One region of the Streptomyces sp. cg35 genome, then DNA from elsewhere that is predicted to be linked to it. Evidence: riboswitches for the same ligand, from Rfam matches in the RefSeq annotation. Region 1 holds a riboswitch; each other region holds the start of a gene.
The links. A riboswitch is a leader RNA that binds a small molecule or an ion and turns the genes downstream of it on or off. The one in region 1 is predicted to bind cyclic di-AMP.

Region 1 (5,039 bases):
CCAGCGCCCGCAGCGTCTTGATCCGCTCGGCGCGTTCGGCCGGCGACAGCTCGGGCTGCTTCTGGCAGTCGTGGCGGCCCTGAAGGTGGCAGTAGCGGTGCGGGTCGACCGGGCGCACCATGTGCGCCTCGTCCTCGTCCCACACCTCGGGCTCCGTGGTCATCGGTCTCCCTCCAAGTCGTCAGCGAGGCTGCGCAGTTCTGCGGCGACCTCGCGGGCGAACGCCCTGGGCAGGCCCTCCGACGACGACGCCGGCACCTGCAACCACGCATCGGCGATGCAGCGCGTCTCACCGCCCTCGGGGGTGGCCTTGATCTCGACGTGGATCAGGGTGTTGCGGACCGGGCTCGGGTTCACACCAGCTCCCGGGGCAGGTAGTACGCCTCGTTGTCGGCCAGGCCCTCGTAGTCGAAGCGCACGAGCCAGCGGGCGGCGGACAGTTCACGCAGGCACCCGCGGATGCGGTCGACGCGGTCGGCGGTCCAGGGGCTCAGGGACTCGGCGGTGTAGGGGCACTCGACGGGCAGTGCGCGCAGGCGGGAGAGGACGCCTTGGGCTGCGTAGGAGAGTTCGCGTTCACGCTCGCGTACGGCGAGGACTTCGGCGTACGTCAGTGGGTCGTTCACGGTGCCTCACTCGGTATGGGAGGGATCGGGCGCGGATTCGTCCTCGCGCTGAAGCGGCACACGCCCCTGTGAGCGGCTTGTAGCGCGCTCCGCATCGAGAGCGTCGACTCGCTCGGCAACAGCGCGCAGAGCGTCACGTACGGCTTTCACGGACGTCTTGCTGCGTATCGCGTCGTTCAGGATCTCGATAACCCCGGACAACTCCATCGACGTTCCGAAGCCCAAATGCCCAGCGCGAGCGTGCGTTTCCTCGGTGTCGTGCGTCTGCTCGCGGTGGACGTAGAGCATGACGCCCCGGGTGTTCTGGACGTCGGCCGACAGAATGTGCTGCTGCTCGCTCATCGGGGCTCTCTCTCCGCGCGCTCGCGAACGTGCACGCACGCGCTTCTGGGGTTCTGTTCAGAGATCAGGTAGTTGGAGCTTGCTCGACGGCGATAAGCCCAGGGGTTACAGGGGCTCGGCTTGCCGAGACCGGCGTGAGCGAAGCGAACGTGTCTATGGGGGCCCGGGGGGAGGCGACAGTCCCCCCGGAAAGGCAGTGAGCCGAAGGCTCACGACGTTCTGTGTGGCTCGGCTTCTGTGTGGCTCCCCTTCTCTGTGTCTCAACTTCTATGTGTCTCTTGGTGCGTCAAATCTGACGCAGGGGGGTGCGACAGATCTGACGCAGGGGGGTGCGTCATTTTTGTCGCAGGGGGGTGCGTCATTTTTGACGCAGGGGTCTGACCTGGTCTTCACTCGTTTGGCGGTACAGCAGAGGCCCCTGCACGGCTCGGGTGCTCCGGCGGGAACCACTCGGTGAGGTAGAGATTCGCGGTGCGTCCGCCGTTCTCGCGGTACTGCGGACTGCGGGACATGGCGCCCGCTTCGATGAGCAGGGACAGGGTGCGCTCGACGGTTCGGCGGGAGACCTCGCAGTCCTTCGCGATCGTCTTGATGCTGGGAAACACCTCGTCGTAGCCGCCGTACGCGGCGCGCAAGTAGTCGTAGAGCCAGACCTCTTTGCGGCAACGCAGGACAACCCAGAGCGGCGTTTGCGAATATCCCTCTGGACCCCGGTGGGCGATCCTGTCGGCCGCGCCCACGCCACCGAACATGACGTCGTTGCGCGCGCTCACCGCGTGTCACCGCCAGGCCCGACACGGCTACTGACCGTGTCGACAAATGGGCATAGCGGGGCAAGGCCCGGGGGGTTGGGGATCATGCGAGCACAGTAGAGGGCCGCATGAGGAAACTTCAAGCTGAACGAGATTTTCTCAGTTCGCGTGCGATTCGTGCGGGGTCCGCTGTAAAGTGATCGCAGGAAGCGCGACCTACATGCGTCCCCGTCGACGGGGCGCGTGACCAACTACGAGGGACGTAGATGACTGCCGCGAGGATAGAGCCCACGGACACGGAGAAGAACTTCTCCGCCTCGGTGGACCTGGCACTCAGAGTCTCCGGGCTGACTCGGGCGGAGCTGGGGTTTGCCCTCCAGCCGGCCAAGCCTGTCGATGCCGCCAGCGTCAGCCGGCGCATCAGTATGAAGACAAACTGGCTGATGCGTGAGATGCACGCCGCAGCCGACCTGTTCGGCGTGAACCCCCTGGATATGTGCGAACCGGGCAACGCCTGGGTGGCCAAAATCGATCCTTCCGCAGTGCGGAATCGCCTTGAGAGTCTTCATACGCGACCGTAGCCAGGGGTTGACGCGTGGTGAGAAAACCCACTCGGCGCCCGGGGAATATCCCCGGGCGCCGAGAAGATCGCGCGTGGTGCCGCGGCTCAGACGTTGACGCCGTGCTCGCGCAGGTACGCCAGCGGGTCGATGTCGGAGCCGTAGCTCGGCGACGTACGGATCTCGAAGTGCAGGTGCGGTCCGGTGACGTTGCCGGTCGCGCCGGAGAGGCCGATCTGCTGGCCCGCGGTGACGGTCTGCCCGGAGGAGACGCCGACTGACGACATGTGGGCGTACTGCGAGTAGCGGCCGTCGGCGTGCTGGATGACGACCTCGTTGCCGTAGGCGCCGTCCAAGCCGGCGGAGACGACGGTGCCGGCGCCGACCGCCTTGATCGAGGTGCCGGTGGGCACGACGAAGTCGGTGCCGGTGTGGTAGCCGCTGGACCACATCGAGCCGGACTGGTGGTAGGGCGTGCCACTGGTGCCGTCGACGGGCTTCACGTAGTCGGCCGTGGTGGTGCTCGCCTGCGTGGCCGTGGTGGTGGCGCTCTTGGCCGCGGCGCCGTCCAGCGTGAGCTTCATGCCGGGCTTGATGAGGCCGGAGTCGGAGCCGACGACGTCCTTGTTGGCCTGGTAGAGCTTCTTCCAGCCGCCGTCGACGTCCTGCGCCTTGGCGATCTTGGAGAGCGTGTCACCGGCCTTGACCGTGTAGGTCTTCGCGGCGGTGTCGGCGGTCGCCGCGTGGGCGCCGGTGGCGCCGATGAGCGGCAGGGCGAGCGCGGCCCCGCCGGCCGAGGCGACGGCGGCGGCGCGCGTGACGCGCTGGGACTTCGGGCGGCGGTGCTTTCCCTTGGCGGGCATGGCGGATTTCCTCTCCGTCGCCTGCGAGGTGAGCTGTCGGGTTCGGGCTGGAGTTGCCCGGCCGCGCCCGGTGTACGAGCACGACTTCACCCCTAGCCGCATGGGGAATTCCCTCGGCGGCGTACTGCCTGTGGGTCCCCCGCTCCTGCCGTCACGGGTCGTGGTTCGGAGTCCGGGCGGTGGCAGGACTAGGCGTTCCGCCCGGATTGAAGGGTGACCGTAAGGCAGTACGAAAGGCGGCGACAAGCATCGAATTGACTTATGGTGCCGCTTTCTTGATCGACTGAGAGCTTTCTGTGTCACCCTGCGTCGACGGTCGCGCTTTACCGGCGCCATACCTTCAAGAAAATCAAGGGAATTCCCGAGAGGTGGATTCGAGGCGACCGCCACGCACCGTCACGGCTATGAGCCTGCTCACGCGCCCGGCCACAATCTCCCTTCCCTTGCGGATAGTTGGCGCATAAATACCTAAAACGGACACATGGTTGCCGTCGGAATCCATGTCGTATCGTCGGGAGCGCGCCCGCCGGCGAGCAACGCCGGTGATCCGACCGGGAGGAGCCCCCGTGACGCAGCACGCCCCGTCCACCGAGCCCGAGCTGTTCGGAGTGCGCAACTTCCGCGATGTGGGCGGCCTGCCGACGGTGGACGGCCGGAGCGTGCGGCCGGGCGTGCTCTACCGCAGCGGCCATCTCGCCCACGCCACCGCCGAGGACGCGGCGTTCCTCGCCGGGCTCGGCCTGCACACCGTCTTCGACTTCCGCAACGCCGCGGACCAGCGGCTGGAGGGCGCCGACGTCGAGCTGCCCGGCGTGCGCAATGTGAACCTGCCGCTGTCCGACCCGGCGGACGGCGCCGAGTTCTGGCAGATGGTCCGCGACGGCGACATAGAGCAGCTGCGGTCCCTGCTGTCCGAGGGCCGCGCCGCGGACCGCATGATCACGTCGTACCGCTCGATCATCACCCAGCGCACCGCCGAGCACAGCCGCGTGCTGCGCTCGATCGCCGAGGACAGCGTCCCCGCCCTGATGCACTGTGCGGCGGGCAAGGACCGGGCGGGGCTGTCGATCGCGGTGACGCTGCTCGCCGTCGGCGTGGAGCGCGACGCGATCGAGGCGGACTACCTGGAGTCGAACGCGAAGCACCGCCGCTACAAGGTGCGCCGCAGCGGCACGTCCGCCGACGCCTACTCCCCCGAGGTCATGGAGCTGCTCAGCCCGCTCTTCGACGCTCGCTCCACGTACCTGCACGCGGCCTTCGACACCATCGAGCAGACCTGGGGCGGCACGGACCGCTACTTCGAGGAGGGCCTGGGGCTCACCGCGGCCGAGCGCGACCGGCTGCGCGAGCGGCTCCTGGTCTGACCCGGCTACTCGCCCCCGCCCAGCGTGAACAGCAGGTAGATGAAGGCGGCGAGGGCGTGCCCCGCGAAGACGTACACGAGGACCCGGACCCAGATGCCGCGCGGCAGCTTGTCCTCGATGTCCCGCCGGGCGGGCTGTTCCCCGGCGGTGGGCTCGGTCGCGTCGCTCATGTCAGTCATGTCGGGCCTCCCGGGCCGGACCGGCCGCCGGGCCGAGGCACAGCGCGGCGGTCGGGCTCTGCAGCAGGGTGTGTACGAAGAGGAGCTCGGCCCCGCCCGGGTCCCCCGCGGCGATCCGGTGCGGGGTGAGCGAGTCGAAGTGCGCGCTGTCCCCGGGGTCGAGCCGGTAGGACGTGTCCCCCAGGCGCAGCCGCAGCCGCCCTTCGAGGACGTAGAGCCACTCCTCGCCGGGGTGGACGCGCACGATGTCGCCCTGCGAGCCGTACGGCACGTGGACCCGCAGCGCCTGCATGCCGCGGCCGGGGGAACCGGCCTGGAAGTACGTCCAGCCGCCGGCCTCGGTCGCCTCCATG
Region 2 (5,039 bases), 2.2 Mb from region 1:
ACGGCCTCCAGGACCGTGGCCGGGCCGGCGCCCGACTCCACGATGGTCCGCAGGTCCTCCATGAGGGTGTTGAACCGCTTCACGGCGTTCGTCGAGCGGGCCGCCATGCCGTACGCCTCGTCGACGCGGCGCAGTGCCTGCGGGAAGGAGATCTTCTCGCGCTGCGACAGTGCGTCGATCATGGCCTCGGCGCGGTCGCCGATGCCGCGCTTGGGCACGTTCAGGATGCGGCGCAGCGGGACGGAGTCCTCGGGGTTCGACAGGACCCGCAGGTAGGCGAGGACGTCCCGGACCTCCTTGCGCTCGTAGAAGCGGACGCCGCCGACGACCTTGTAGGGCAGGCCGACGCGGATGAAGATCTCTTCGAAGACACGGGACTGCGCGTTCGTCCGGTAGAAGACGGCGACGTCGCCGGCCTTCGCGTCGCCCGCGTCCGTGAGCCGGTCGATCTCCTCGGCGACGAACTGGGCCTCGTCGTGCTCGGTGTCCGCGACGTAGCCGGTGATCTGGGCGCCCGCGCCCGCGTTGGTCCACAGGTTCTTGGGGCGGCGCGACTCGTTGCGCTCGATGACCGCGTTGGCCGCGGAGAGGATCGTCTGGGTGGAGCGGTAGTTCTGCTCCAGCAGGATCGTCGTCGCGTCCGTGTAGTCCTCCTCGAACTGGAGGATGTTGCGGATCGTGGCGCCGCGGAACGCGTAGATGGACTGGTCGGCGTCACCCACGACGCAGAGCTCGGCGGGGTCCGCGTCGTTGCCCTCCGCGTCCTGGGCCGGGCCGACGAGCTCGCGCACCAGCGCGTACTGCGCGTGGTTCGTGTCCTGGTACTCGTCGACCAGGACGTGGCGGAAGCGGCGGCGGTAGTGCTCGGCGACGTCGGGGAACGCGCGCAGCAGGTTCACCGTCGTCATGATCAGGTCGTCGAAGTCCAGCGCGTTGGCCTCGCGCAGCCGCGACTGGTACATCGCGTAGGCCTGGGCGAGCGTCTTCTCGAATCCGTCGGCGGCCTGGCCGGCGAAGTCCTCCTCGTCGATCAGCTCGTTCTTCAGGTTCGAGATCTTGGCGCTGAAGGACTTCGGCGGGAACTTCTTCGGGTCGAGGTCCAGGTCGCGGCAGACCAGGGCCATCAGGCGCTTGCTGTCGGCGGCGTCGTAGATCGAGAACGACGAGGTGAAGCCGAGCTTCTTCGACTCGCGGCGCAGGATGCGCACGCAGGCGCTGTGGAAGGTCGAGACCCACATGGCGTTGGCCCGCGGGCCGACGAGGGACTCGACGCGCTCCTTCATCTCGCCCGCGGCCTTGTTCGTGAACGTGATCGCGAGGATCTGGCCGGGGTGCACGCCGCGCTCGGCCAGCAGGTAGGCGATGCGGTGGGTGAGGACGCGGGTCTTGCCGGAGCCGGCGCCCGCGACGATGAGCAGTGGGGTGCCGCCGTGCACGACGGCCGCCCGCTGGTTCTCGTTCAGCCCGTCGAGGAGGGCCGCCGGGTCGAGGGCCGGGCGGGGGGCGCCGTCGCGGTAGTAGGCGTCCCTGGCCGGGGGCACGTCGAACTTCCCGCCGAACAGGTCGTCCGGGATCGGCTCCGGCGCGGGGCCGTCGTGCTCGTCCTCGGGCGGCGGCGGGGGCTCCTCCGCGCCGCGCTGGAGGCTGGCCAGGAAGTTGTCGTCAAAGAGGCTGCTCATCGCTCTACGAGTCTAGGCCGCCCCACTGACACCCCGCCGCCGCCTTCACCACACCGCCCGTCCGAGCAGGTCAGCGGCTTCGGAACGCGCGGGTCGGCCGGGCCCGGACACCGGACGCCCCCTCGTCACACTCCATGACGACACCTTCACAAATAGTGAGTGAAGCCCACACACTCCCGCATCCCCGACAAGCGCATGGACGAAATGCGAACAAATCGCCGCAGACCATGAGGGGTTGGCCGCATACGGCCAGGTGCGGGGCCGCGGAGTCGCCAAGGTCACGAAAATGTATCGGGCATATCGAACATCAACCTTCACAGCAGCAACACGAGTTGGCTACGGTGCTGCGCGGGCAGCCCGTCCCCCCGCTCGCGAACAACGCGGCGACCGGGCAGCCCCCGCTGAGTTCCGTACGCCGAGAGGCAGGGAACCGGGGACCCAACCGACCTTGGGGTGAATCGACTCAACGGCCCGGCACCATCGGGCAGTTGACCGTAGGGCAGCCTTCCGTACGCCCGAACCCGACAGCTAACCCGGTAGGCGGACCACGGAAGGAGTCGCCTCCTTGGCGTCGCACCGCAAGCCGCGCACCCGCTCCCGGATGTCGGGCGGCCTTCGCACCACCCCCGCGGTCGGGATCACGACCGCCGCCCTCACCTCGGTGGCCCTGCTCTCGCAGACGGCACAGGCCGCCCCCGCGCAGCCGGCCAGGCCGAGCCTCGAAGAGGTGCAGAAGAAGGTCGACACCCTGTACCGGCAGGCCGAGGTCGCCACGCAGAAGTACAACTCCGCCAAGGAGCAGACCGACAGCAAGAAGAAGCAGGTCGACCAGCTCCTCGACGACATCGCGCAGCGCACCGAGAAGATGAACGCGGCCCGCCAGGACCTGGGCCGGTTCGCCGCCGAGCAGTACCGCTCGGGCGGGGTCAGCGACACCGCGACGATGTTCCTCGCCGACGACCCCGAGGACTACTTCGCGCAGAACCACCTGATGAGCCGGATGACCGCCAGCCAGAAGAAGGCGGTCGACGACTACCAGGAGCAGCAGCGCGCGACCGCGAAGAAGCGCACCGAGGCGCAGGAGAACCTCCAGCAGCTCACCTCCTCGCAGACCGAGCTGAAGACCTCGAAGCAGAGCGTGCAGTCCAAGCTCTCCGACGCGCGCCGGCTGCTGTCCGAGCTGACGGCCGAGGAGAAGCAGCGGCTCGCGGCGATCGAGAAGAAGAAGGAAGAGGCGGCCCGCAAGAAGGCCGCCGAGCTCGCCCAGAAGCAGAAGGCCGAGGAGGAGCAGAAGCGGAAGGCGGCCGAGGAGGCGGCCCGGCAGGAGGACGGCTCGGGTACGTCGTCCGGATCGGGGTCCGGCTCGTCCGGCTCGTCCGGCTCGTCGTCGACCTACGCGGCCAAGGCGGCGAAGGCGCTGGCGTTCGCCAAGTCCCAGGAGGGCAAGCCGTACGTGTGGGGCGCCACGGGCCCGGACTCGTACGACTGCTCGGGGCTGACCCAGGCGGCCTGGAAGGCGGCGGGCATCTCGCTGCCGCGCACCACCTGGGACCAGGTGGAGGTCGGCACGACCGTCCCGCTCTCCGACATCCAGCCGGGTGACCTGGTCTTCTTCTACGACGACATCAGCCACGTCGGCCTCTACCTCGGCGACGGCATGATGATCCACGCGCCGAAGCCGGGGGCGTACGTCCGCGAGGAGTCCATCTACTACGACGGCACGGGGTCGATCCACAGCGTGGTGCGCCCCGCCTGACCGGATCCGCGGTTACGTTCGGGCGGTGCAGCACCGCCCGGACGTGATCCCGCAGTCCTTCTGGTCCCAGCTCCCGCCCGCCGCCGGTGCCGCCGTGATGGCGACCGGCATCGTCTCGGTCGGGTTCCGGCTGACCGGGTACGCCGTCCTGTCCGGTGTCTTCCTGGTCCTTGCCGCGGCGCTCTGGGCGGTGCTGGCCTGCGATTTCCTGCTCCGTCTCGTCCGCGACCGCGGCCGCTGGGAGCGCGAGGCGGACACGCCGCCCGCGCTGACCGCGGTCGCGGCGACGTGCGTCCTCGGCACCCGGCTCTCGCTGGCGGGCCTGCAGGCGCTCGCCGAGGCGCTGCTGGTGATCGCCGCGCTCGTGTGGCCCGTGCTGCTCCTCGCCGTCGTCCGCCACTGGAAACCGCGGATGCCGGGGCTCGTCTTCCTCGTCTGCGTGGCGACCCAGAGCCTGGCCGTGCTCGGGGCGACGCTGTCGGCGGAGCTGGGCGTGGCCTGGCTCGGCCACGCGGCGGTGGTGGTGTTCTGGTGCGGGATCGTGCTGTACGTCGTCGCGTTCGCCCGGTTCGACCGCCGGCAGGTGTTCGAGGGGGCCGGGGACCACTGGATCGCGGGCGGGGCGCTGGGGATCTCGGCGCTCGCGGCGGCCCGGCTGGTGCTCGCCGGGCGGGCCGGTGACCTCTGGAACTCCGACGTCACCGGGGTGCTGCGCGACATGTGCGGGGTGCTGCTCGCGCTCGACCTGGCCTGGTACGTGGTGCTCGCGGTGGCGGAGGTGCTGGAGCCGCGGTTCACGTACGACGTGCGGCGCTGGTCGACGGTGTTCCCGATGGGGGTGACGGCCGTGGCCACGCTCTCCGTGGCCACCGCCGTCGAGACGTCCTGGCTCAAGGGGCCGGGACAGGTGCTGTTGTGGATCGCGGTGGCCGTCTGGCTGGTCACCGCGGTGGGGGCGGCCCGCTCGGCCGGGGCCGTCAGGTCCAGAGCACGGCGATGAAGATGTTGGCCACGGTGAGGCCGCCGACCGCCGCGAACAGGCCCTTCTCCGCCTTCTCCTCGTCGCGCTTCACGTAGACGATGCCGAGGATGACGATCAGGATCGCCAGCTTCACGCCGATCTTGATGTTGTTCACGGTGTTGTCGTCGGCCTGATGGAGGCCGACCAGGGCGACACCGGTCACCAGCATGGTCAGGGCGCCGTGCAGCATGGCCTTGTTGAAGCGGGCCGTGCCCTGCCCCATCGCCGACATCTGCGTGAGGAAGCCGCCGAGCAGCGAGGCGATGCCGATGATGTGCAGGCCGACGAAGAGATGGATGAGTACGTCCATGCTGCGGAGCCTAACGGGACGCCTGTGTCGTCCCGACACCGATCCCCCGTAGCCCTCGCGGACGACTTCGGGCCGCTTCGGGCCACTACGCGCACCTGTCCATCACTCTCTGCCACCAGCCGTAACAAACAAGCCAGTTCCTAACAATCCGGCGCCAACCCGTTACGCAGAGGTTTAGCGTCCTTCCTCAGGTGACCGGCTCCCCACCGCCGCCCGGGCCAGGGGCGGCAGTCGGACACCACCGCCGAGAAAGGTCCGGCGGCGGCCCGCTCC
Region 3 (5,039 bases), 990 kb from region 1:
GAGGAAGGCGACCTCGGCCTCGTCGGCGGGCGCGGAGGCGGGTCTGCCGTTCGGGTCGATCCGGTCGTAGCGGACGGTCGCGATGAACTCGCCGCCCACCGTGGCGGCCAGGCCGACGCGGTCCACGTAGTCGTGATGGGTGAAGCGGTGGACGTCTTTGTCGGACAGACGGGGGTAGGGCGCGAAGAAGCGGTAGTACTTCGACTCGTCCGAGACCTGCTCGTAGAAGCTGGTCAGGCGCTCGGCGTCGTCGGTGGTGATGGGCCTGATCCGGGCGGTGCCGCCGTCGCGCAGCACGACGTCGGCCTCCCAGTGGGCGGGGTAGGCGTGCCGGTCCGACGGGGTCTCCATGCCGCAAGGGTAGGGCTGGCCACCGACAAGCGGGCGACAGTCGTACGGGTCGCGGCCCGCGCGCGTGGGAGGCAGGCTATGGAAGGCCGAAGGGCAGTGCTCGGAGGGGACCTGGGTCCGCGTCGAGCACGCTCCACGGTGTGTGAGAATGGTCTAGACAACCGTGAGACACCTGAAGGGCAGCATCACATGGCTGAGCGCCGCGTCAACGTCGGCTGGGCCGAGGGCCTCCACGCCCGCCCCGCCTCCATCTTCGTCCGCGCGGCCACGGCGGCCGGCGTCCCCGTGACGATCGCCAAGGCTGACGGCAACCCGGTCAACGCCGCCTCCATGCTCGCGGTGCTGGGCCTGGGCGCCCAGGGCGGCGAGGAGATCGTCCTGGCCTCCGACGCCGAGGGTGCGGACGCCGCGCTCGACCGTCTGGCGAAGCTGGTCTCCGAGGGCCTCGAGGAGCTTCCCGAGACCGTCTGATCCCATCAGTTCGGCGGAGCCGCGCGTTTCCCTTCGAGGGCGCGCGGCTCCGCCGTTTTCGCATTCGGACACCACCGCGCGAAATTCAAGCACGCCGAATAGGGCAGCAGAATTACACCGCACTGGACGTCTTTAATCAGGGCGGCAAAAGATACTGCGCGGCTCATTCGATGAATACCGCACTTCTTTGTATACGGCCCCCCTGTTAATGCTGGAGCCCCGCCGTGTTTACGGCATGTTGCGAAGTCCTCACACGGTCGCCCGCGCGGGGGACGCGCAGCCGGTGGGCCGTGACGGCGCGCTCGGTGTGCAGGGCGGTCAGGGAGCGGGCCCGCTCGGCGTCGCCGCGGGCCACCGCGTCCACGATGGCGCCGTGCTCCGCCCAGGAATCGCCCGGCTGGGCCGGGGTCTCGACGGCGTACATCCACGCGATCTTGTGCCGGAGCTGGGTGAGCAGGGTGATCAGGCCGGGGCTTCCCGAGGCCTGTGCGAGGGTCTCGTGGAACCAGCCGCCCAGGGAGCGCAGATCCTCGCTCTGGCCCCGCCTGGAGCGCTCCTGCCCCAGCCTGACCAGGCCACGCAGCACCTTGAGGTGGGCCTCGGTGCGGCGCTGCGCGGCGCGTGCGGCACCCAGCGGCTCCAGCAGCATGCGGATCTCCAGCAGGTCGGCGGCCTCCTGCTCGGTGGGTTCGGCCACGCACGCGCCCGCGTGCCTGCGCGTGACGACGAAGCCCTCGGCCTCCAGGGTGCGCAGCGCCTCGCGGACCGGGACGCGCGAGACCCCGTAGCGGCGCGCGAGCAGTTCCTCGGTGAGCCTGCTGCCGCGCTCGTAGACACCCGCGACGATGTCGTCGCGGATCGCCGTGCATACCGAGTGCGCGGGAATGCGCATGACCCGACCTCCGCCTTAATCCCCGCGAAACGCGGTCGATTGACGCCCGTGCAAGCGCGATTGACACCTGTTCGACGCGCCCGCCCAGTGACTCTATTCCACCCTCCTTGAATTTCCGACGGCAGGCCGGAATCCATGGATATTTTTTGGACAGGAACGGCGTGCACACGCGAAAGCCCCGGCTCGGCGGCCGGGGCTTTCGGGGACTGCTGCTGCGGATGCGTCAGACGTTCACGCCGTGCGAGCGGAGGTACGCGACGGGGTCCATGTCGGAGCCGTAGTCGGGGGTCGTGCGGGCCTCGAAGTGGAGGTGCGGGCCCGTGACGTTGCCGGTGGCGCCGGAGAGGCCTATCTGCTGGCCGGGGGTGACGGCCTGGCCGACGGAGACACCGATGGACGACAGGTGACCGTACTGGGTGTACGTGCCGTCGTTCATCTTGATCACGATGTTGTTGCCGTACGCGCCGCCCCAGCCGGCCTCGACGACGGTGCCGGAGCCCACGGCGTGCACGGAGGTGCCGCTCGCCGCGTGGAAGTCGATGCCGGTGTGGCTGCCGGAGGACCACAGGCCGCTGCTCGCCTTGTAGGCGGTGGAGACGTAGGAGCCGGTGATCGGTGCCACGAAGGAGTTGAGGCGCTTGCGCTCGGCCTCACGGGCGGCGCGCTCCTTGGCCTCGCGCTCCTTCTTGGCCTTCGCCTCGGCCTCGCGCTTGGCCTCCTCGGCCTTCTTCTTCGCCTCGGCCTCGGCCTTCTTCTTGGCGGCGGCTTCAGCGGCGGCCTTCTTCTGCGCGGAGGCCTGCGCGTCGATCTGGTCGGCCAGGGAGTCGCCGATGGCGATGGCCTGGGTCAGGCCGTTCTGGTCGGCGGCCGCGTTGTCGGCGGCGAGAGCGGGGGCGGCGAGGCCTCCGAGGACACCGGTCGTGGTGATCGCCGCGACACCCGCGACCTGCGCGGTGGTACGCGTGAGACGGCTGGGACGACGGTGCTTCCCGGTGGCACGGGTGAACGCCATGAAGTGGCTGGTCCTTTCCTTCCCTCTCGCCTACCGGGTTAGCTGACGGGTTCGGAGCAGGAAGGTCTCCTACGGACACCCTCCCCGTACGGGAAGAGCGTCCGATTCACCCCAGGGACTGCGATGGGTCCCCGGCTCCCCTGGCTCGCGCCGTGGGGGACTCGGCGATGACTGTCCGGTGTCGCGGGCGCGACGTAGGTCTGGCGGACAGCCGGACCGACGCTAAACGGGACATCTTTTAATCAACAAACGGATCCCGGCTTTTGTAGTGCATGCCACAGACCAGACAGGCAACCTCCGCCCCAATTCGGACATTCGTGATCCAAGGCCGGTCGTGGACGGACGTGAGCGACAGCACGAAGCCCCGGTGGTCGGCGTGACCATCGGGGCTTCGTGCGGCGTGCGGGACGGGGGTCAGCCCGTGACCACGGTCACCTCACCGATGCCGAGGGCCCTGACGGGCTCCTCGATCTGCGCGGCGTCGCCCACGAGGATCGTCACCAGCCGGTCGGCCGGGAAGGCGTTCACGACCGCCGCAGTGGCCTCCACGGTGCCCGTCTCGGCGAGTTGGCGGTACAGCCGGGCCTGGAAGTCGTCCGGCAGCTGCTGCTCGACCTGGTCGGCGAGGGTGCCCGCGACCGCCGCGGCCGTCTCGAACTTCAGCGGGGCCACACCCACCAGGTTCTGCACGGCCGTGTCGCGTTCCGCGTCCGTGAGGCCCTCGGCGGCCAGCGTGCGCAGGACCTTCCAGAGGTCGTCGAGCGCGGGTCCGGTGTTCGGAGTGTCCACGGAGCCGCTGATGGCGAGCATCGCCGCGCCCGTCCCGTCGGGCGCGGACCGCAGCACCTGGGCGAAGGACCGCACACCGTAGGTGTAGCCCTTCTCCTCGCGCAGGACGCGGTCCAGGCGCGAGGTGAGCGTGCCGCCGAGGCAGTACGTGCCGAGGATCTGCGCCGCCCACACGCGGTCGTGCTTGTCGGGCCCGATCCGGCCGATGAGCAGCTGCGTCTGCACCGCTCCCGGACGGTCCACGACGACGACCCGGCCGGTGTCGTCCGCGGTGACCGGCGGCGCCGGGCGCGGCTCGCTCGTGTCGCCGGTCCAGGCGCCGAGCGTGTCCGCGAGGAGGGCGTCGAGGTCGGTGCCCGTCAGGTCGCCCACCACGACGACGGTCCCGGTGGCGGGACGTACGTGCTTCTCGTAGAAGGCGCGCACGGCCGCCGCGTCGATGGCGGCGACGGTCTCCTCGGTGCCCTGACGCGGGCGCGACATGCGCGAGCCGGCCGGGAAGAGCTGCCTGGAGAGCTCCTTGGCGGCGCGGCGGGCCGGGTTGGCGCTCTCGTGCGGGATCTCGTCCAGGCGGTTGCGGACGAGGCGCTCGATCTCGCTGTCCGCGAAGGCGGGCGCCCGCAGGGCGTCGGCCAGCAGGGCCAGCCCCTTGGGGAGGCGGGAGACCGGCACTTCCAGGGAGACGCGGACGCCGGGGTGGTCGGCGTGCGCGTCCAACGTGGCGCCGCAGCGCTCCAGTTCCGCCGCGAACTCCTCCGCGGAGTGCTTGTCGGTGCCCTCGTTGAAGGCACGCGCCATGATCGTGGCGACGCCGTCGAGCCCGGCGGGCTCGGCGTCCAGCGGCGCATCCAGGTTGATCTCGACGGCGACGACCTGCTGGCCGGGACGGTGGCAGCGCAGCACCGTCAGGCCGTTGGCGAGCTCGCCGCGCTCCGGGGCGGGGAACGCCCACGGCTTGGCCGCGCCGGCCTGCGGCTGGGGGTGGAAGTCCATGGTCGCGAGCTGCTCGGTCACCGGCCCGCCTCCTCGTCGTTCTCGTCGCTCTCGTCATCGGGGTCGGCGGGGGCCGTCGGCTCGTACACGAGGACCGCGCGGTTGTCGGGGCGCAGGCGGGCCTTGGCGACCTCCTGGACCTCCTCGGCGGTCACCGCGAGGACGCGCTGCACGGCCGTGAGCGCGAGCTGCGGGTCGCCGAACAGTACGGCGTAGCGGCACAGTTCGTCGGCGCGGCCCGCCACGGTGCCGAGCCGGTCCAGCCACTCGCGCTCCAACTGGGCCTGGGCGCGCTCCATCTCCTCGGGCGTGGGACCCTCCTCGGCGAACCGGGCGAGCTCCTCGTCGACGGCGGCCTCGATGACCGGCACCTCGACGTCTCCGGAGGTCTTCACGTCGAGCCAGCCCAGGGAGGGCGCGCCGGCCAGGCGCAGCAGTCCGAACCCGGCGGCCACGGCGGTGCGGTCGCGGCGCACCAGACGGTTGTAGAGCCGCGACGACTCGCCGCCGCCGAGGACCGTCAGGGCGAGG
Region 4 (5,039 bases), 2.4 Mb from region 1:
AGGCGCAGGCGGGTGGCCGTGGAGAAGCGGGCGGCGTCGTCGCGGCCCCTGCTTCGGAGCTTTCCCGGCATCGCCTCTGGGCCTCCCCGTCTGCCTGCGGCACCTGGCGGCACCCGTCTACGTGCGTACGTCCCCGCACACGGTACGGGACCGAGTGCGGGGACGTACGGAACTACTGCCTCAGCAGGCGTCGGGGCCGGTCAGCCCTTGAAGCGGGGAAATGCGCTGCGACCGGCGTAGACCGCCGCGTCGTCCAGGATCTCCTCGATGCGAAGGAGCTGGTTGTACTTGGCGACACGCTCGGAGCGGGCCGGGGCGCCGGTCTTGATCTGGCCGCAGTTGGTGGCGACGGCCAGGTCGGCGATGGTGACGTCCTCGGTCTCGCCGGAGCGGTGCGACATCATGCACTTGAAGCCGTTGCGCTGGGCCAGCTCGACGGCGTCCAGGGTCTCGGTCAGCGAGCCGATCTGGTTGACCTTGACGAGGAGGGCGTTCGCCGAGTTCTCCTCGATGCCGCGGGCCAGGCGCTCCGGGTTGGTGACGAAGAGGTCGTCGCCGACGAGCTGGACCTTGTCGCCCAGCTTCTCGGTGATGACGTTCCAGCCGGCCCAGTCGTCCTCGTACAGCGGGTCCTCGATGGAGACGAGCGGGTACGCGGAGACGAGCTCCTCGTAGTACTCGGTCATCTCGGCCGCCGAGCGCTCCTTGCCCTCGAACTGGTACTTGCCGTCCTTGTAGAACTCGGAGGCGGCGACGTCCAGCGCGAGCGCGACCTGCTGGCCGGGGATGTAGCCGGCCTCCTTGATGGCCTCGAGGATGAGGTCGAGGGCGGCGCGGTTCGACTCCAGGTTCGGGGCGAAGCCGCCCTCGTCGCCGAGGCCGGTGGACAGGCCCTTGGCCTTCAGGACCTTCTTGAGGGTGTGGTAGACCTCGGTGCCCCAGCGCAGCGCCTCGGAGAAGGACTCCGCGCCGATCGGGGCGATCATGAACTCCTGGATGTCGACGTTGGAGTCGGCGTGCGACCCACCGTTCAGGATGTTCATCATCGGGACGGGCAGCAGGTGCGCGTTCGGACCGCCGAGGTAGCGGAAGAGCGGCAGGTCGCTGGCCTCGGAGGCGGCGTGGGCCACGGCGAGCGAGACGCCGAGGATGGCGTTGGCGCCGAGGGAGCCCTTGTTGTCCGTGGCGTCCAGGTCGAACATCGCCTGGTCGATCAGGCGCTGCTCGGTGGCGTCGTAGCCGACGAGCTCCGGGCCGATCTGCTCGATGACGGCGAGGACGGCCTTCTCGACACCCTTGCCCTGGTAACGGTTGGGGTCACCGTCACGGAGTTCGATGGCCTCGAAGGCACCGGTGGAGGCACCGGACGGAACGGCAGCACGACCCGTGCTGCCGTCGTCGAGGCCGACCTCGACCTCGACCGTGGGGTTGCCTCGGGAGTCCAGGATTTCCCGGGCTACGACGACGTCGATGGACGGCACGAGCATCTCCTTCTGGGATGTGACGCAACTGGGCGGGCTGCCTCGGTAACGCATTCCCGCACCCATGAGCCTAACCGGCTCCGGGGCATCGGCCAGCCGACCGCCCGTCTCGTGGACAACGCCGTTAGCGAAATGTTCCCAACTGGAACAAAACGGGGTGGTGGCGTGCGGGTGACGGAATCCCGTCCGCCGTGTCCGGGCCGAGCGCCGGGTGCGGGTCGCGGGCAGCCGCGACGGTGCCGCAGTCGGCGGACAGCAAGGCGCCCCACCCCGGATGCCGGGATGGGGCGCCGATGCGAGCGGCCCGTTACATGGGGACGGGTCGAAAGAGCTCGGCGTCCGCCGATGCCGAGGCTCCCCTCTATACGTGCGGCTTACTTCAGGTGCAGCTGCTGACCCGGGTAGATCAGGTCGGCGTCGGTGACGATGTCCTTGTTGAGCTTGAACACCTTCTGCCAGGTGGTGCCGTGCGCCTCGGCGATCTTGCTGAGGGTGTCGCCGTGCTTCACCTTGTACTCGCCGTCGCCCTTCTTGACCTTCTTGCCGGTCGGGGTCGTGACGGTCTTCTTCGACTCCTGCTGCTGCGGCGCCTGGCGCTGCTCGGAGCGGGTGGTCGTGGAGGACTCGGAGCGCTGCTGCGGCTGAGCCTGCTGCTGCTTCGGCTGCTCGGGAGCCGGGGCGGAGTTCGAGGTGGAGGCGCCGGACAGGCCCACACCACAGCTCGGCCAGGCACCCTTGCCCTGCGCGGCGAGGACCTTCTCGGCGACCGATATCTGCTGGGCCTTGGAGGCCTGGTCGGCGGAGGAGGCGTAGGCGGTGCCGCCGTACGCGGCCCAGGTCGAGGACGAGAACTGGAGGCCGCCGTAGTAGCCGTTGCCCGTGTTGATGGACCAGTTGCCACCGGACTCGCACTGCGCGACCTGGTCCCACTCGGAGGTGGAGGCGGCGGAGGCGGAGGTGGCGCCCATCAGCGGGACGGCGACAGCGGCACCGGCGACGCCGGCGAGCGTGGCGACACGGACGGCCTTGGACGGGCGGCGGTGCTTGCCCTTGCTGGAAAGCAGCATGGAGAGATCCCCTCACCGACGCCTACGAGGTGAGCTGTCGGGTTCGGGCCAGTGAGTGCCCGGCCGCGCATCCTTGTGCGCGGCTTAACCCCAAGCCGTCTCGGTCTCCCTGAACGGCACTTACCTGGGTCCCCCGCTCCTGCCTACGGCGCTGACGCGTCGACTGTTCCCGTACGGACGTTGGCAGGATTCGGCGTGACGTCCGTCGGGGCCCGCAGTGGCGAGCGGTGACGACGTTAAGCAGTGGATCCGCCCGATTTCAAAGACGATCAGGGTCTTTGAGACTCATGTCTCACTCGCGCAAAAGTGGACATACGCGCCCCAACCAGCCCTGAACTCCCGCTACTTTTCGCCCGATTCGAGGCCAAGATCCAGACTCTGACCAGGAAGGATGAGGTCGGGGTCGGAGCCGACCGTCTTCTTGTTCAGGTCGTAGAGCGCATCCCACCCGCCGTCGACGTCATGGGCGTCGGCGATGTCCCACAGGTTGTCGCCGGAGCGGACCGTGTACGTCCCTTCGTCGCGCCGCTCCTCGCGGGAGGCGTGACGGCCTTCTCCCGTACGGGAGTCGGAGGTGTCGTCCGTGGCGCGGTCGCCGCGGTGACGGCCGCCGGCGGAGGCGTCGTCCGAGGCCGGGGCGGACGGGGTGGCCGCGTCCGAGGGCTCCTGATCGGCCGCCGAGCCGGAGGCGTCGGCGCTGGGGTCGGTGCCGGAATCGTCGGCGGACTGCCCCGACTTGTCCGACTTGTCGCTTGCCGTGTCGCTCGGGTCGTCGCTCGACGTGTTACCGGAGGTATCGCCCGTCGCGTCGGCTGACGGGGTGTCCGATGTGCCGGACCCGTCGTGATTCTTGTCTCCCGAATCCGTGGCGGAGTCGTCGGCGGAGTCCGAGGAGCCGTCCGAGGAGTCGTCCGACGGGGAGGCGCTCGCGCCCGGGTCGACATCGGCCGAGTCGTCGCTCTTGGTGAGACCGGCCACGATCGAGCAGCTCGGCCAGGCGCTCGGCCCGCGGTCGTCGAGCGCTTTCTCGGCGACGGCTATCTGCTGGGATCTGCTGGCCTCGTCGGCGCGCGCGGCGTAGTCGAGACCGCCGTACTGCTCCCACATCTCCTGCGAGAACTGCAGTCCGCCGTAGTACCCGTTGCCCGCGTCCAGGCTCCACTGGCCGCCGGACTCGCACTCGGCGAGCTTGTCCCACGTGCTGGTGGAGGCGGCGCTCGCGTTGGTCGCGGCGAGCAGCGGGATCGCGATGGCGCTGCCGGTGACACCGGCGGCGACAACGAGAGCGGGTGCCTGACGGGGGCGACGGTGACGACCGTTCCCGGAGAGCATGCGGTTCCCTTTCGCGAGGCTGATGCTGCTGCACGCGACGGGTGATGCGGGAGTGCAGGATGTGCACATGTCGCGATGACTGGTGAACGTAGCGGGACTCGAACGCTTGTCACAAGTCGATGCAGCGCAGATCACGTGAAAGTCACAGATGTGACGGCTCGTCAGTTCTGGTGGGGCGTGAACTCCACCGGCAGCGTGCGCAGTCCACGCATGATGAGACCGCCGCGCCACCGCAGATCGGCCGGATCCTGGGCAAGTCGCAGGTCCGGAAGGCGCGTCAGCAAGGTGGCGAGCGCGGTCTGTCCCTCCAGGCGCGCGAGGGGGGCGCCGAGGCAGTAGTGGATGCCGTGGCCGTAGCCGAGGTGCTGGTTGTCGCGGCGCGCGAGGTCGAGGGTGTCGGGTGCGGCGAAGCGCGCCGGGTCGCGGTCGGCGGCGGCGAGCACGACGAGGACCGGGTCCCCGGTGGCGATGTCCTGGCCGCCGATGGTGAGGGGTTCGGTCGCGAACCGCCAGGTCGCCAGCTCGACCGGGCCGTCGAAGCGCAGCAGTTCCTCGACGCCGGTCGCCAGCAGCCCGGTGTCGCCCTCGGCCAGCGCCCGCTGCAGCCGCGCGCGCTGCTCGGGGTGGGTGAGCAGGGCGTACGTGCCGTTCCCGATGAGGTTGACCGTCGTCTCGAAGCCGGCGAAGAGCAGGATGAAGGCCATCGCCGCGGCCTCGTTCTCGGTGAGGTGCTCGCCGTGGTCGGAGGCGCGGATCAGGCCGGAGATCAGATCGTCGCCGGGGTCGTGGCGCTTGCGGTGGATCAGCTCGGCGAGATAGCCGCGCATCTTCTTCACGGAACGGGCGACGCCGCCGCGCGGCCCTCCCCCGTGCCGGATCATCATGCCCGCCCAGTCCCGGAAGTCGTCCTGGTCCTCGCGCGGAACGCCCAGCAGGTCGCAGATGGCGTAGATGGGGAGCGGGAAGGCGAAGTCGTGGATCAGGTCCGCCTCGCCCTTCGCCGCGAACCGGTCGATCAGGTCGTCGGTCAACTCCTGCACCCGGGGCGCGAATTCGGCCACCGTACGCGGGGTGAACGCCTTCGAGACGAGGCGGCGCAGCCGGGTGTGGTCCGGCGGGTCGATGTTGAGCAGGTGCGTCATCAGATCGGCCTTGCGCT

Region 2: it holds a riboswitch for cyclic di-AMP, as region 1 does, so the genes downstream of both, ACQUQD_RS16255 (NlpC/P60 family protein) here and ACQUQD_RS06520 (M23 family metallopeptidase) in region 1, are expected to answer to the same signal.
Region 3: it holds a riboswitch for cyclic di-AMP, as region 1 does, so the genes downstream of both, ACQUQD_RS10720 (M23 family metallopeptidase) here and ACQUQD_RS06520 (M23 family metallopeptidase) in region 1, are expected to answer to the same signal.
Region 4: it holds a riboswitch for cyclic di-AMP, as region 1 does, so the genes downstream of both, ACQUQD_RS17005 (transglycosylase family protein) here and ACQUQD_RS06520 (M23 family metallopeptidase) in region 1, are expected to answer to the same signal.

What each region holds. Positions count from the first base shown of each region.
Region 1 covers NZ_CP191268.1:1,336,542-1,341,580, forward strand. Annotated here, with positions in the region: gene ACQUQD_RS06490 (hypothetical protein) at 1-163, opposite strand, end outside; gene ACQUQD_RS06495 (hypothetical protein) at 160-357, opposite strand; gene ACQUQD_RS06500 (hypothetical protein) at 354-626, opposite strand; gene ACQUQD_RS06505 (hypothetical protein) at 633-968, opposite strand; gene ACQUQD_RS06510 (helix-turn-helix domain-containing protein) at 1,358-1,741, opposite strand; gene ACQUQD_RS06515 (hypothetical protein) at 1,987-2,301, shown strand; gene ACQUQD_RS06520 (M23 family metallopeptidase) at 2,388-3,143, opposite strand; cyclic di-AMP (ydaO/yuaA leader) riboswitch at 3,147-3,332, opposite strand; gene ACQUQD_RS06525 (tyrosine-protein phosphatase) at 3,710-4,507, shown strand; gene ACQUQD_RS06530 (DUF6126 family protein) at 4,513-4,686, opposite strand; gene ACQUQD_RS06535 (helix-turn-helix domain-containing protein) at 4,679-5,039, opposite strand, start outside.
Region 2 covers NZ_CP191268.1:3,571,412-3,576,450, forward strand. Annotated here, with positions in the region: gene pcrA (DNA helicase PcrA) at 1-1,679, opposite strand, end outside; cyclic di-AMP (ydaO/yuaA leader) riboswitch at 2,083-2,237, shown strand; gene ACQUQD_RS16255 (NlpC/P60 family protein) at 2,245-3,435, shown strand; gene ACQUQD_RS16260 (tellurite resistance/C4-dicarboxylate transporter family protein) at 3,461-4,435, shown strand; gene ACQUQD_RS16265 (hypothetical protein) at 4,413-4,766, opposite strand.
Region 3 covers NZ_CP191268.1:2,322,155-2,327,193, forward strand. Annotated here, with positions in the region: gene ACQUQD_RS10705 (GNAT family N-acetyltransferase) at 1-351, opposite strand, end outside; gene ACQUQD_RS10710 (HPr family phosphocarrier protein) at 541-822, shown strand; gene ACQUQD_RS10715 (GntR family transcriptional regulator) at 1,028-1,714, opposite strand; gene ACQUQD_RS10720 (M23 family metallopeptidase) at 1,938-2,726, opposite strand; cyclic di-AMP (ydaO/yuaA leader) riboswitch at 2,739-2,903, opposite strand; gene ACQUQD_RS10725 (M16 family metallopeptidase) at 3,141-4,508, opposite strand; gene ACQUQD_RS10730 (M16 family metallopeptidase) at 4,526-5,039, opposite strand, start outside.
Region 4 covers NZ_CP191268.1:3,749,496-3,754,534, forward strand. Annotated here, with positions in the region: gene ACQUQD_RS16995 (FtsB family cell division protein) at 1-71, opposite strand, end outside; gene eno (phosphopyruvate hydratase) at 201-1,487, opposite strand; gene ACQUQD_RS17005 (transglycosylase family protein) at 1,856-2,548, opposite strand; cyclic di-AMP (ydaO/yuaA leader) riboswitch at 2,553-2,709, opposite strand; gene ACQUQD_RS17010 (transglycosylase family protein) at 2,891-3,880, opposite strand; gene ACQUQD_RS17015 (cytochrome P450 family protein) at 4,042-5,039, opposite strand, start outside.